DNA from 2 places in the Psychrobacillus sp. NPDC096623 genome. Region 1 is predicted to be linked to the other one. Evidence: riboswitches for the same ligand, from Rfam matches in the RefSeq annotation. Region 1 holds a riboswitch; the other holds the start of a gene.
The links. Region 1 has a riboswitch for FMN ahead of ACIQX2_RS07170 (ECF transporter S component). Riboswitches for the same ligand answer to the same signal wherever they lie in the genome.
Positions count from the first base shown of each region.

Region 2: linked by a shared signal. The riboswitch ahead of ribE (riboflavin synthase) and the one ahead of ACIQX2_RS07170 (ECF transporter S component) in region 1 are both predicted to bind FMN.

Region 1 covers NZ_JBIWER010000002.1:489,358-497,566, forward strand. The annotation lists gene ACIQX2_RS07155 (ATP-binding protein) at 1-1,613, shown strand, start outside; gene sigX (RNA polymerase sigma factor SigX) at 1,659-2,195, shown strand; gene ACIQX2_RS07165 (hypothetical protein) at 2,188-3,435, shown strand; FMN riboswitch at 3,846-3,979, shown strand; gene ACIQX2_RS07170 (ECF transporter S component) at 4,136-4,729, shown strand; gene ACIQX2_RS07175 (ferredoxin) at 5,507-5,755, opposite strand; gene ACIQX2_RS07180 (YpbB family protein) at 5,866-6,900, shown strand; gene ACIQX2_RS07185 (RecQ family ATP-dependent DNA helicase) at 6,893-8,209, shown strand, end outside.
Region 2 covers NZ_JBIWER010000001.1:51,099-59,307, reverse strand. The annotation lists gene ACIQX2_RS00335 (protein adenylyltransferase SelO) at 1-768, shown strand, start outside; gene ACIQX2_RS00330 (YitT family protein) at 925-1,785, shown strand; gene ACIQX2_RS00325 (hypothetical protein) at 1,840-2,064, opposite strand; FMN riboswitch at 2,220-2,351, shown strand; FMN riboswitch at 2,464-2,596, shown strand; FMN riboswitch at 2,709-2,840, shown strand; gene ribE (riboflavin synthase) at 2,945-3,580, shown strand; partial or broken gene ribB (3,4-dihydroxy-2-butanone-4-phosphate synthase) at 3,593-4,180, shown strand; gene ribH (6,7-dimethyl-8-ribityllumazine synthase) at 4,217-4,681, shown strand; gene ACIQX2_RS00305 (DUF3889 domain-containing protein) at 4,728-5,054, opposite strand; gene ACIQX2_RS00300 (SDR family NAD(P)-dependent oxidoreductase) at 5,242-6,027, shown strand; gene hpaB (4-hydroxyphenylacetate 3-monooxygenase, oxygenase component) at 6,222-7,643, shown strand.

The DNA.
Region 1 (8,209 bases):
TTGAGCAACATGACAAGGTGGAAGATTCTATTGAAATTATAGAAGATATTTTAGGGACAGAAACAAATACGTTAATTGTACGAAATTCAGGATCTGTATTCTTATCTGTCCATGAAGGACTTAACAAAAAAGTAGTGCAGGAAAAGATATTAGGTGATAAGGAATTATCTAAAATATATACATCAGATGAACCAATCGTGAAGAAAATGCTAATGCCTGCTATGCACAGTGAGGATCGGATGGAAGACTATATTATTCTAGCCACCCCTTTAGAATCCAATAAAAATATCCATGGTGCTGTATTTATTTATCAGAGCTTGGAAGTTGTTAGTAAAACTACAAATAGTACAACAAAAATTGTTTTCTTATCTGGATTTATCGCATTGCTTTTAACTACGATGTTCACTTTTTTCTTAACCTCCCGGATTACTTTACCGCTAAGATCTATGCGAGAAGCAGCGATTCAATTAGCTAAAGGAAATTTTGAAACGAAAGTTCCGTATCTTCAAAAGGACGAAATTGGAGAGCTAGGAATCGCTTTTAACCAAATGGGGAAACAATTGAAACACCATGTGGAAGTCATTAACCAAGAAAAAGAGCAATTGGCGAGTATTTTAACTTCAATGACGGATGCGGTTATAACATTTGACACTAAATTTAAAGTTCAAGTTAGTAACCCCCAGGCAGATCTGTTATTCAAAAAGTGGTATGGGAATACTGGAGCAACAAAGGAATCGAAGTTACCAGCTGAAATACACCATCTTTTAGAATACGTCTATGATGTAAATGAAGAGTTTGACGAAGAATTAGAGATTCAAGGCTCCTATTTTGCAGCATCTATTAGTCTTTTATACACAAGTGGTAATACAGTACGTGGCGCAGTAATCGTACTTCGTGATATGACCGAGCAGCATCGTTTAGACAAAATGAGATCAGATTTTATCGCAAACGTCTCGCACGAGCTTAGAACTCCTATTTCGATGCTTCAAGGCTATTCTGAAGCAATAATAGATGATGTCGTAACAACCGAAGACGATAAAAATGAAATGATTCGTATTATTTATGATGAGTCTAAGCGAATGGGAAGACTAGTAACCGAACTATTAGACTTGGCACGTCTAGAATCAGGCCATCTTAGTATATATAAAGAAAAGGTTGATGTAGTCCCAACTATTGAACGCATTACACAAAAATTTGATCAGGTGGCCAAAGAAAAAAATATTAAATTATCAATGGAGCATAGCTTAACTGAAAATATATCGATGGAACTTGATGAAGACCGAATGGAACAGGTGTTAACCAATTTAATAGATAATGCGCTTAGACATACAAAAGAGAGTGGTTCTGTTACTGTCCAATTAAGTAAGACAGCTACTCAATTAGTTTTAAAAGTAATAGACACCGGATATGGTATACCAAAAGAAGATCTTCCGTATGTTTTCGAACGTTTCTACAAAGCTGATAAGGCGAGAACTAGAGGGAAAAGTGGAACTGGCTTAGGATTAGCAATCGCAAAAAATATTGTAGAAAGACATGATGGTGTCTTAACTGCAGAGAGCGAGCTAGGGGTAGGTACTAACTTTATTATTCATTTACCGCTTAAAGATGTGTAACAAAAATGTACTTGAAACGACTAATTAAAAGAACGGGGGGAGCCTATGAATGACTCCGTTTTCCACCGCTTGTATGATTCGTATCATCAAGACGTTTTTCAGTTTCTCATATATTTAGTGAAAAATAGACAAACTGCGGAAGACTTGGTCCAGGAAGTATATGTACGGGTACTCAGAGCTTATAGCAGCTTTGAAGGAAAAAGTTCAGAAAAGACTTGGTTATTTTCGATTGCCAAAAACATAGCTATTGACCATTTTAGAAAACAAGCCGTTCGAAAGAAGAGGTTATTCGAATCATTTGATTGGGAAAAAATGCAGCTTGCATCTTCAGATATGCTGCCAGAGGATTTAGTACAGCTGAGTGATGAGATGAAAACATTATTAACAGCTTTAGACGATTGTACCGGAGATCAGAAAATGGTCATTATCATGCGCTATTTCCAGGAACTTTCGATTGCAGAAACGGCAGAAATTTTAAATTGGTCTGAAGGGAAAGTGAAGACTACGCAACATCGTGCAATCAAAGCACTTCGCATGCGGTTATCTGATAAGCAAAAGGGGGCAGATGTTCATCATGAGTGAGAAAAAAACAGAAGATCATATACTAGATGAGCTATTAAATAGTATGCCTAAGTTTACAGATAAACGCTCGAAGGATGAAATATACCAACAAGTAAAGTCGGTAATGGAAACTCAAGAGAAATTGGAAAAGAGAAAACATATTGGAGCAGCTGTAAACAAGTGGTTGCCATTTATCATATCTGTAGCTTCCGTATTAATTTTAACAGTTCTGGTTTCTTCTTATATTAATAACAATTCAAATTCTACTGCGGATAAGGCAATTGAGTCTTCAACGGCAGAGGATAAAATGACAACTACGGAAGAATCAGAGGAAGCAGCTTTTCAGGAAGTAGGAGAAGAAAATTCTAACGAAATGACAATGATGACTAAAGACGCGTCAGCTTCTTTAGAAATAGTTCCGTTCGATAGCTCTTTTACATCTGTTTATGACAATGAATTAAACGGGGGGACAGTATTTCATTTCTCTATGCTAGAAAATGCTCTTTCTGTTCCAATCACAATTGTAATCCCTAAGGAACAAATCGACATGGATTTTCCTAACTATACGCCAAATAGCTTGGAGCTGTATGAAAGGTATGCATTTGAGATTGATGAAACTGCACTTGGATTCCAAGAATACCATCCATACAAAGGTAACTTTTTAGCAGAAGGTAAAATGTTAAAGCATTTCTTGCCATTGGATCATGGTTACGATACGGCTCCAGGTACAGCAGCGCCTTATATTTCTTCTATCAATGAAATTTTTACTGATTTTGATTTTTTAGCAAGAGTAAATGAAGATGGATCACCGATTGAATGGGATCAAGTAGGAACTTTGACAGAACCTTTAGCACTTCAAGGTATAGAAATTAAGGCAAATTATTTTGCATATAAGGCTTTTAATGGAGAAACCTATTTAACTCCTAATTTCAATAAAACATTCGATACACTTGAAGCAGCTTTGATGGAAATGAAAAATCCTGAAAATGATATTTATACTTCTGTTATCCCGAATGATGTGAACTTTACAGTACGGGACGATAAAGGTTATGTAGTACACTTCGGTGAACCACTAAACTTGGAATCATTAGAAGCGAGTGAGGCATCTCGATTGATAGAAGGCTTTTCATTAACAGCTGCGAGCTTCAATCATTCCATCAAATTAGAGAACGTCGTACAGGAAAATTGGAAGGGCATCGATTTGACGAAACCACTCCCTATACCAATCGGACCGAATGGTTTTAATATGAAAGCTAATTAAATATCGAAAAAACCAAGCTTACGGATTTGAGCTTGGTTTTTTTGTGCTTTAGGAACTATAAAATCTTTGATATGAGGATAACTTCTACAAGTGATTCTCGGTCCAGACTCCAGCATCTAGCCCCACCGGGGTCGCTTCAGACTTGCGAATAAAGGCACATAGCGCTATTATTGCAATTCTTCAGCGCTTTTCGGTGCTAACCTAGGCGCTTGCTTTAGTAACGAGATAGCCCCAAAACGCCATGTGTAGCTTTTAAATTGGGAGGATAGCCCATCACCACTACAAAGTAGCCCATAAATATAAGTTCATAGCCCATAACCTATTTGCAAACAGTTCTATTGCATATATTGTAATTGTTTGATAAGATATTATTAATTCAAGATAATATCTTGAAGGACAACAAAATATTGATTCATCTTCGGGGCAGGGTGTAATTCCCGACCGGCGGTATTAGAAATTTTATTTCTTCAGCCCGCGAACCTTAACAGGTTGATTTGGTTAAATTCCAAAGCCGACAGTATAGTCTGGATGGGAGAAGGTGAAGGTGCAGTCGTTTTTCGTATGCTTATATACGGATACGCTTATTTAAGTGTACCTTGTTTCTCCCTTGAACTTTTGTTTGTTCAAGGGATTTTTTAAGTATACAAACGGTCTGAACCTTTCTTCTTGTGGAGTGAATCGCAAAAGGAGAGAGGATTTTATGTTAAAAGGCAAAACGCGAATGCTTATTGCAGTCGCAATGCTAAGTAGTATTTCTTTTGTTTTAATGCTACTTGCTTTTCCATTACCGGCATTACCGGCTTATTTAAAGGTGGACTTTAGTGACATACCAGCACTAATTGCTGCAATCACGATGGGACCAGTGGCAGGAATTTTAGTCGCACTTTTAAAAAATGTTCTAGATTGGTTATTTGCAGGAAGCCCGACTGGTGTACCAGTAGGTCATATGGCTAACTTTGTAACTAGCATCTTATTTTTAACACCTGTGTATTTGATTTATCGTAAGGTTACTACATCAAGAGGAATAATGGTAGGACTGGGAGCAGGAACGGTTTCGATGGCGATTGGTATGAGTCTATTAAATTACTATGTATTTTTACCAATGTACTCTTACTTCTTAAACTTCCCTATGGAAACAGGTTCAGCATTGTTCAATACGATCATTTTTGGTATTTTACCGTTTAACTTGATCAAAGGTATATTAGTAACAATAGTGATGATTGTATTATTTAAACGAATGAAACCATTGCTTGATAAAGTAACTAATTCATATATGAAACCTAATACAAATTAACAAAAGGTTGTTTCTCCATTTGGAGGAACAATTTTTTTTATATATAATCATTAAATAATACTAATGATTTTCGTTGCAGGTGGCGAAAAAAGGCTTAGAACGCCACCTCGTGTGCCAACGCCTTTGTGACCAACATCCTGTTGGCCTCCGTGGGGTGAGCTATGATCTATCACCGTCGCTTGGGTGTCGATGCTGTCTCACTCATCCCACTGGAGTCGCCCCTTTCACTACAATCAACGAAGTGAGTGATATTTCCAAATTAGATTGGGCACAGCATATCGCTTAGATGATAAGATTGGTCATTTTTTAGAGAGTGATAAAATTATTTGTAATCGCTTTTGAATTAGAAATACTATTATCCAATGAAAAATGTAGAAAGTAGATTTCCTTACCTACTAGTGGAAATAAAGAGAAATAGTAATTGGTTACTATATAAAGAAGCGAAATAGCGAACGAAATTGCATCTTCGTGAGCTTGCTCTATCAATAGGAGTGTATTTTATCCCTAGTTTGCAAAAAACGTACTTCCCTTTTTCTAAGAGTTGAAAGAGGGCGACGGATAGACAAATGCCATAAGGTTACCGAAAAAATGGGATGTTGGTTGTGACATTAGTCAGGATCAGCACCCCTAAAAATTAGTCGGTTATAATATAGCAACAAGTCTGTCTAAATCTAACCGAAAACGATAGAAACATATTTTGACATAAAGAACTCTTGAACTTTTCTTACCAAATAAAAAATGGTGATCATGACAAAGTCACAACCACCATTTTAAATACTATTCGAATTTCAATGCATCGCCTTCGAAAGACTCTTCTGCAACTTTAATAGAATCAGTTGGGCAGCCTTCGAATGCATCTTCCATGTCTTCCATTAGTTCTTCTGGAACTTCTGTTGTACCCATGTTATCATCTAAAATAACGAAGGCAATACCTTCATCATCATAATCATAAATATCTGGGGCAGCGGCTCCACAAGCTCCGCATGCTATACATGTATCTTTATCTACAATTGTATATTTTGCCATTATTATATTCTCTCCTTTATCACTACTAAAACGAATATGCTATCGTATTCATTCTAAAGATGTTTTCCATACATTTCAACCAAAATACTTCAGAAAAGAGAGGTATTCCTATGCATTTTCATCAAATATTACTATTTATTATACATAAAATTAGCGGACAGCGATCTGAGAATGCACCATTCTATTTATTAAAGGGCAAAAAATCAGGTCAAACCATTCAAGATGTGACATATTTCCAACTTCATGCTTTTTTCTCTATTCTCCCCCAATTATCGAAGGTGGATTATGATGCAGCGATCACTGAATTGTATAAAGGAAATTTTATCGAGTTAAAAGAATCGACTGTACATATTACCGATAAAGGTATGAACGCAATAACGCAACAAAAGAAGGTCCTGCTCAACGGGTGGCAATATCGAGGGAAGGAACATGTATTTTGGAAAAGGTTAGATTTGGCTGTCCAAACATTATCACAGTTCCATGCAAATAATAAGAAATTTGTACCAAACCAAAAGGATATTGCCACGCAGCAGTTTGTTAAAGACTATTTAATCGAGCATAATTTTCGTCAATTCAATTTGAGTAACGAGATGAAGCGAGAATTACATCTACTACTTGAAAATCACTCGTTAAATGATTTACATAGAACATTATTTGTTTATCGACTAAGCGGCTTTAATACAATAGGTTTAACTTGGGAGCAGCTAGCCCGCTATCATCAGTTGTCTGAATTGGACGCAAAAATATTTTTTTTAGAGTGCTTACACACTATGTTAGACAATATTTCAAGGGAAACTAGTCCTCTTTTATTTTCTTTGGCTAAAAATATACGTATCGAAACTCCTTTAACAGACTCTGCTTTCAGAACGAATAGCCTATTTGAAAAAGGATATTCTTTGGAACAAATTGCGAATTTAAGAAAGTTGAAGATTAATACGATAGAAGATCATGTTATTGAAATAGTTTCAACGAATAAAAACTTTCCTATTTCTACTTTTATCACGAAAGAGCAAGTCGGCGAAATACTCCATTTATCAAGCGAACTGCAAACTAAAAAGCTCACAGAAATAAAAAACAGGTTACCGGAAGTTAGTTACTTTCAAGTTCGTTTAGCCTTAACGAGGAGTGAACAACTGAATGAATAAATTAAATGAAATTCTCCAGAAAAGATTCGGCCACGTAAGATTCCGAGAGGGTCAAAAAGAAATAATTGAACAAATAATAAATGGAAAAGATGTGATTGCCATTCTTCCAACTGGAATGGGAAAATCGCTTCTCTATCAGCTGCCAGCTTATCTGAAAGAAGGAACGGTGATTATCGTTTCACCACTTTTATCACTTATGCAGGATCAAGTGGAGCAACTGAAAATATTAGGGGAAAAAAGAGTTGTGGCGATTAATTCATTTTTACCATTCCAGGAAAGAGAAATGGCTATTCGTCAGCTAGGTGACTATAAATTCATTTTTACTTCACCAGAAATGCTGCAAAATGAACACTTTAACCGAGCACTAAAAAAAATTTCTATCGCTTATGTTGTGGCAGATGAAGCTCATTGTATTTCCCAATGGGGTTTTGATTTTCGACCTGATTATTTAAGAATATCCAATTGGTTGCAGTCACTAAATAATGTGAATGTCGTTGCTTTAACAGCAACTGCTACAAAAGATGTTGTGGAGGATATTAAAGAAACGTTACGGATGAATACTCCTTTTGAATACATACACTCACTGGATCGCCCTGCCATTGCATATGAAGTGGTGGAAGTAGAAAACCAACAAGAAAAATTGAGTTGGATTATGGGCAGAGTCACCTCGACAGAAGGTCCTGGGATAATTTATACACAATCACGTAAAAAGACCGAATTGTATGCTGCAATTCTACGAGAAAAAGGGGTTTCTGTTGCGTATTATCATGCAAAAATGGAGCAAAGTGACCGTATACTGATCCAACAACAATTTCAACAAGGACAATTAGAGTGGATTTGTGCAACTAATGCTTTTGGAATGGGTATTCACAAAGATAATATCCGACAAATTATTCATGATCATATCCCTACTTCTGTCGCAGGCTATATGCAGGAGGTGGGGAGGGCCGCAAGAGATGGCGGCCAAGCTATTGCTTCTCTTTTATATACTTCTACAGATGTTGAACAAACCTTTTACGTAGCCATGCAGGACTTCCCAGAAGAACAAGACATTCAAATTGCTTTTAAGTCTGAGTATGCTGAAGTCGAGCAGTCAGAGACAACAATTCGTATTCTAAAGTACTGGAAAGAGCAGTTAAATGAACATGAAACCATCCAATTATTTAAACAGATAAAGCAAAAAAAGTGGCAGGATATACAAAATTTTTATGCTATGATTCAAAATGATATTTGTTTACGTCAACAGCTACTACATTATTTTGACCAACCATTATTAGAAAAACCTATACATTGTTGCTCCAAATGTAAA
Region 2 (8,209 bases), on a different contig from region 1:
GCCGCTTTAATAGCCAAATGGCAACTGGTTGGTTTCATTCACGGTGTGATGAACACTGATAATATGACAATCAGTGGCGAAACAATCGATTATGGCCCCTGTGCATTTATGGATACGTATAACCGCAAGACGGTATTTAGCTCAATCGATATTCAAGCTCGTTATGCCTATGAAAATCAACCGAATATTGGTGCTTGGAATTTAGCCCGTTTAGCGGAAAGTTTATTGTCGCTTATACATGAAGACCAAGAACAAGCAGTCGAACTAGCTCAAAAAGCGATGACAGCATATCCAGAAAAGTATGAAGAATATTGGCTTGCAGGAATGGGAAATAAATTAGGGATTTTTAATATAGAACATGAGGATATTTCGTTAATTGATACGTTGCTTCAACTTATGGAGAAATACGGAGCAGATTATACGAATACATTTCGTCTTCTAACACTTGGAAAAATAGATGAATCTGATTTGTTCGGAAAAAAAGACTTTGACCTGTGGCATGAAAAATGGCAACAGAGACTTGATGAACAGGATGTGTCTAAAGATTTCATCCAACAGTTGATGCAAAAAAGTAATCCAGTGGTCATTCCGCGAAATCACCGGGTAGAAGAAGCACTTGAAGCAGCAATCGAAAGAGAAGATTATAGTATATTAGAAAATCTTCTCCAAGTAATTACGAGCCCTTACGATTATAGTTCCGATTATATAGATTATACTAACCTGCCCTCAGATACCTCAGGACCGTATAAAACATTTTGTGGAACCTAATAAAATATACGCAGAAAGCCAGTAAATATATTAAACTGACTGGCTTTTCTTCTATAAAATTCATATTCAAACTTTTACGGAGGGTAGTTTTTCTATAAAGTTATATTATAGTGTACAAATTTTGTTAGTCTTTTACATAAAGGAGTTTTCGAATTCATGCAAACGAACAAAGTAGCGGATACAATTCGTCGAATAATTATGATTGTCATAGGTGCAGCAATTGCAGGTTATGCACTAGAAGCTGTTTTAATACCTAACTCTGTAATTGATGGAGGAGTTACAGGTATTAGTATCATGGGTACATACTTGTTTGGTATTCCACTAGGAGTATTATTATTTGTATTAAATATCCCTTTTGTTTATATAGGTTATAAACAAGTGGGAAAAACCTTCGCTCTAATGAGTATTATCGGGATAACAGCATTATCTGTTTCAACGGTTTTAATGCACCAAATTGAACCGATTTTAAGCGCTAAAGATCCATTATTAGTAGTAATTTCTGGTGGTGTTATGTTAGGCGTTGGTATTGGGGTTGTCCTTCGTAACGGTGGTGCACTTGATGGAGCTGAAGTACTCGCAGTCCTTGTTTCCCGAAAAGTCCCATTCTCTGTAGGAGATATTATTTTATTAATTAACGCATTTATTTTTATAGGTGCAGGGTTTATTTATGGATTAGAAAGTGCTTTATATTCAGCCACAACTTATTACATAGCTAAAATTGCTATTGATGTTATACAAGTCGGACTGGAAAGCTCGAAATCCGTTCGTATTGTTAGTAAACATTCGTTGGAGATTGGTTCTGCGATTCAGGATCGTTTAGGACGTGGAGTTACCTTTTCCAGTGGTAGAGGTGGTTTTTCACATGAAAAAATAGATATTGCCACATGTGTAATAACTCGTATGGAAGAGAACAAAGTAATAACAATTATTAAGGAATTGGACCCTAGTGCTTTTGTTGTGATTACAGATGTAGCAGAAGTGAGGGGCGGTAGCTTCAAGAAAAGAGATATTCACTAATACACAATACCCGTTGAATGAATCAAGCAATCATTCAACGGGTTTCTATAATTTTTATTTTCTTTTTTTCTTCCCAAGATCTTTTATGGAAATTTTAGTTTTGTCTATTACTTTTTCAAACTCAACCTGCACATGAATTCCATCTTTTTCTGTCTCATGAACACTAACTACCTTGCCTTTTCGACCTTTGATTTTTAGATCGCTATCTACCGCAGGGATATCTCTTAATACTTGAGTTAAAACGATTATATTTTTCTCCATAAAATGAACTGCGAACATTTTCATTTCCCCTTACTCAATAATTTAGAATCTATATATTTTATGATTGTTTGACAGATATAGAACTTCAATAAGTTATAAGGAGTCTTTAGAATAAAAGTCAAATTTCCTTGCAATTAAACTCAAGTGTTGTTATCCTAAAATCAATTAAATAAATTATCCTTCGGGGTCGGGTGAAAATCCCAATCGACAGTAAGAGAGAAATCTCAAAGCCTGTGAGCCGTAAAACGCATGATTTGGTGTAAATCCAAAGCCGACAGTTACAGTCTGGATGGGAGAAGGATTAGGTGCCTATTGTAGAGATTTTTAGTTATGCTAAAAATTGAAACGAAATGGCTTATTAAAGTATGACTTCTCTCGCATCCGATACATTTTGGATGCGTTTTTCTAATTGAATAATTTATCCTTCGGGGTCGGGTGAAAGTCCCAATCGACAGTAAGAGAGAAAATCTCAAAGCCTGTGAGCTGTAAAACGCATGATTTGGTGTAAATCCAAAGCCGACAGTTATAGTCTGGATGGGAGAAGGATTAGGTGCCTATAGTAGAGGTTTTTTAGTTATGCTAAAAAACGAAACGTAGGGGCTTATTAAAGTATGACTTCTCTCGCATCCGATACATTTTGGATGCGTTTTTTAATTGAATAATTTATCCTTCGGGGTCGGGTGAAAGTCCCAATCGACAGTAAGAGAGAAATCTCAGAGCCTGTGAGCGGTAAAACGCATGATTTGGTGTAAATCCAAAGCCGACAGTTACAGTCTGGATGGGAGAAGGAGTAGGACAATGCTTTTTGAGAAATATGGCTAAAAGCTTATTTGAATCTACCTAATTTTCCTCCGACACCTATGTGTACGGAGTTTTTTGTTTGAAGGAGGAGGATAAAATGTTTACAGGAATAGTTGAAGAAAAAGGCACAATAAAGAGCGTTCAAAAAAGTGCCAATAGTATGCAACTTGTTATCCGTGCCGAAAGAATTTTAGAAGATATAAAATTGGGTGATAGCATTTCGGTGAATGGAGTTTGTTTAACAGTAATTGCGTTTTCACAATCCGAGTTTACTGTAGATGTTATGCCAGAAACGTTTCAAGCGACTACTACAAAATTGTTAAACAGTGGTTCAGCAGTAAATCTAGAAAGGGCAATGGCTGCAAACGGACGATTCGGTGGACATTTCGTTTCAGGACATGTTGACGGTGTCGGTACAATTTTGAAGAAGCGTCCTACCGCAAATGCAGTTTATATTGATATTACAATACCCGAAGATGTTAGTAATTATTGTATTCCGAAAGGATCTATTACGATTGATGGCACAAGTTTAACGATATTTGAAATATCGAAGTCTTTAGTTACTGTTTCACTGATTCCCCATACAAATCAAGAAACAGTTTTAGGTCAAAAAAAAGAACGTGAACTAGTCAATTTAGAATGTGACATGCTAGGGAAGTATGTGCATCAGTATGCTACGAATAAAAAAGAATCGTCTATTACAAGAGACTTTTTAACACAGAATGGTTTTTAAGGAGATGAGAATATGCTAAATACAATTGAGGAAGCAATTTCTGATTTAAAACAAGGAAAGCTAATTATTTTGGTAGATGATGAAAATCGCGAAAACGAAGGGGATTTTCTTTGCCTAGCAGAATTTGCAACACCTGAAAATATTAACTTTATGGCTAAGTATGGTCGAGGGTTGATTTGTATGCCGATTCATGAGGAAATCGCAGAGGAGCTACAGTTACATCCAATGGTTTCTCATAATACGGATGTTCATCAAACTGCATTCACTGTGTCTATAGATCATGAGAAAACATCTACAGGTATTAGTGCATTTGATCGTTCAGAAACAATGCTGCAAGTTATTAACCCTCAAGCAAATGCGCTTCAATTTAAGCGACCTGGACATGTCTTTCCTCTGATTGCAAAGCCTGGTGGTGTATTAGAAAGACGTGGTCATACAGAAGCAACTGTTGATTTTGGAATACTTTGTGGGTCGGCAAAAGCTGGTGTAATTTGTGAAATTATGAAAGACGATGGATCAATGGCACGGTTACCCGATTTAATGGAATTTGCAAAGCAATTCCAATTGAAAATTGTAACGATAGAAGAATTATCAATTTATTTACAAAATATTAAAGCTAGCTAAGGAGAGAACAAAATGGTAAAAACAATAGAGGCAAACTTAATCGGTACAGAATTGAAAATAGGAATTGTCGTAGGTCGTTTTAATGATTTCATCAATGCAAAATTAGTAGATGGTGCAATTGATGGATTAAAACGTCATGGAATAGCGGATGATAACATTGAAGTAGCTTGGGTTCCAGGTGTATTTGAAGTTCCATTTATTGCAAAAAAAATGGCTGAATCACAAAAGTACGACGCTGTTATTGGGCTAGGGACAGTAATCCGAGGAGCTACTACTCACTATGATTATGTATGTAATGAAGCGGCAAAAGGAATTGCGCAAGTAGGTTTACAAACTGGAGTACCTGTTATTTTCGGTATTGTTACAACAGAATCTATTGAACAAGCCATTGAACGAGCAGGTACAAAAGCTGGAAACAAAGGATACGATGCAGCAATATCGGCAATCGAAATGGCAAATCTTTTGAAAATAATGTAACAAATGAGTGATTCTTTGATAGAAAGCCGATGTCTAGCAAGATTAGTCATTGGCTTTCTTCAATTTGAATATGGATCACCTCATGCGTTTCAGTATTAAATTCTATTTTAACAGAGACACCAAATTCTTTCATATCATCTTTTAACCAAAGCCTAAATTTCTCTATTGTATTATTTTCTCTAGATTCGCTTCCTTCGTGAAGATAGTCAATAACTCTCGCATTAGGATATTTGGATTGTGTTTCTTTTATAGCAAGCTGTCCCCATTTAGCATATGCTGGTATTTCTTGTTGTGCAGGAGCAACTATTGGTATATGTGTTGCGAAAGATAGAGTAGGAGTAATAATACCAAGTGCAATAACTATTTTCTTCAAACTTAATCTCATCTCCTTTACATTAGAGTGTGTCATTCGCTGGAAATCATTCTACCTGTTTTTAAATAAGAAGTAATTATAAATCTAGTATATCCGCTGTATTTGTATGAGCAATAATTCTGACAAATAATAAAGTTGTAATATAATAAAAGATGGATAAGATTACTGAATTAGAGGGGGCAACATAATGGAATTGGGAATATCAGGAAAAGTGGCAATAGTTACTGGTTCAAGTAAAGGGATAGGTTTACAAACAGCATTACAATTAGTTAAAGAGGGTGCGAAAGTAGTTCTTTGCGCTCGTGGTGAAGAAGACTTAAAGGAGGCTGCAGCATTTATTAAAACTGAAACAGGAGCAGAAGTATTAGTTGTGCCTGGTGATATTACTAAAGAGGAAGCGTGTCAACAAATCGTTCAGAAAACAGTAGATCATTATGGGCATGTTGACATTTTAGTTAATAACGCTGGCACTTCGTCTGCGAATCATTTTGAATCTGTTGATACAGATTTATGGCAAACGGATTTAGACTTGAAATTATTTGGAGCGATACATACTTCAAAAGCTGCAATTCCTTATATGAGAAAAGTTGGCGGTGGAGCCATCGTTAACGTAACGGCGGTTTTGGGAAAAACACCTCCTGCTAATTCTTTACCAACGACGGTTAGTCGAGCAGCTGGAATGGCATTGACGAAAGCGATGAGTAAAGATTTAGGAAAAGATAATATACGTGTGAATACAGTATGTATTGGACTCATCAGAAGTAATCAAATCGAATCAATGTGGAAAAAGGATGCCCGAGAACTTACTTGGGAAGAATATTCTAGAAATGTAGTAGGTCCTTCGATTCCACTAAATAGAATTGGTGAAACAGCTGAAGCAGCAAATGTCATTACTTTTTTAGTATCCGATGCAGCGTCATATGTAACTGGAACATCCATTAATATTGATGGTGGTTCTGGTGGAACACTTTAAATAAAATTCGTAACTTAAACTGATCATTTTTTAATATTAACATGTCAGGAAATGTTATCTACAATCAGCCTCCTAAATTATATTTGGAGGCTGGTTTTTTTCGTTCTACCAACTTTCTGAATTTGTCACAACTCCACTTAAATAGCAATAATATAATGCTAAGAACAGTCAGATGCACTAGGAGTGATCAGAATATGCCGGCTATAACGGGGAGACAATATATAAAACGAATTGACCAACTGAAAACGGACGTTTGGATTGACGGTAAGCCAGTTACAGGAAATATCTCGGAGCATCCTGCGTTTAAAGGAATAATAAATAGTCAGGCAGCCCTGTACGATCTTCAACAACATAAAGCCCTAACATATCAATCACCAACTACAAAAGAGCAGGTAGGCCTGTCGTACTTACAGCCAAAGACAAAAGAGGATTTAGTTTTGAGACGTGGAATGGTACAGCACTGGGCTAAACTGAACAATGGGCTATTGGGAAGAAGTCCAGATTATATGAACACCGTCTTAATGGCTCTAGCTTCATCCATCCATTTTTTGCAGGATCAAAAGAACTGTTTTCCAGATAATCTACAAACATTTTATGAATATGCAAGAGAAAATGATATCTCCATGACCCATACGTTTATAGAACCACAAGTAAATCGTACATCATTGTATGTTGAACGTTCGAACGAACCGATTTCTGCGAAAATAATAGATAGAAACGATGAAGGAATTATTATAAAAGGTGCCCGACTCCTTGCAACACAGGGTGGAATAACGGATGAACTACTAGTTATCTCCACGGGTGGGAAAGTAGAAGACGAGAATAGTTTCGCATTTTCCATACCTAGTAATACTAAAGGATTAAGGTTTCTTTGTAGGGAATCATTTGTAGGAGGCGATTCTACATTTAACTATCCATTAAGTTCGAAATATGAAGAAATGGATAGTGTTGTAGTGTTTGATAATGTTTTAGTTCCTTGGGAACGCGTATTTTATTATGACAATATTGCTATTTCAAATAATTTTATGAAGTCGAGTTCGTTCCTACCATTTACCCTCCATCAAGTAGCATCTAGGCAGATTGTGAAAACTGAGTTTATATTGGGGATTGTCCAATCCATTATCGAAACCATTAATATAGAGGAATATCAGCATGTTCAAGAAAAGGCATCTGAAATAATAGTGGCTTTGGAGACCATGAAAGCCTTAGTAATAAAATCAGAAGTTGATGCCAAAGTTGATAAAGGTGGATGGATGCAACCAGATCGCGCCACATTACAAATTGCAATGAATGTATTTCCGCGCATCTATCCGAGGTTTACAGAAATCATTCAGCTCCTAGGTGCCAGTGGACTTATGTCTATTCCAACAGAAAATGCTTTTCAATCAGCTGTTAGAAAAGAGTTAAATCACTATTTACAATCCAGTGAAGGCAACGGTGAGGACCGTGTCAAACTGTTCCGATTAGCTTGGGACTTAACGATGAGCCCATTTGGCTCAAGACAAACATTATATGAACGATTTTTCTTTGGTGATCCTGTCAGACTTGCAAGCCAGTTATACTTTTCCTATGACACGGATGAGTTTGTGAAACGAGTAAAAGATATATTGAAATGAGTCCACAGGCCTTTGTATGTGGGCTTTTTGAATAGGAAGGTTGAATGCTTTTTAAAGAAGCAGCGTTCACTCATGTAATAAAACCTATTGGTTATATTTTTTATATGACTTACCTAATTTAACTGAGTGGAATAATATGTACATGATTTAAATATATGCTAAGTTTTTTGGTCGACTCATAAATAGGAGAGGAAAGTAGAAGCATAAGAATAATTTATCTAATGGTAGATTTATCTATTTTGTTCAACCTTGTGATCATTATTGGGGAATCGCACAGCGTTTTCATATAACCCTTGAGAATATTTTAGCTGTAAATCCAGGTGTTAACCCGTATTACCATTTAGTAGGACAACATAATTTCATACCAGTTTTACAACCACCTCTTCAAAATCCAGGACAAAACGAATGCATTCATCAGGGGTAAGATTATATCCGGATATGTTAAATAAATAATTTCACTATTAAGGTGTTCGACAATTTGTTGAATGCTTTTTTTATTGGAGGAACATCGTCCTTAAAATTATTTTCCTTACTCTGTTTATGAAAAAACAGAATCTAGTATGTTT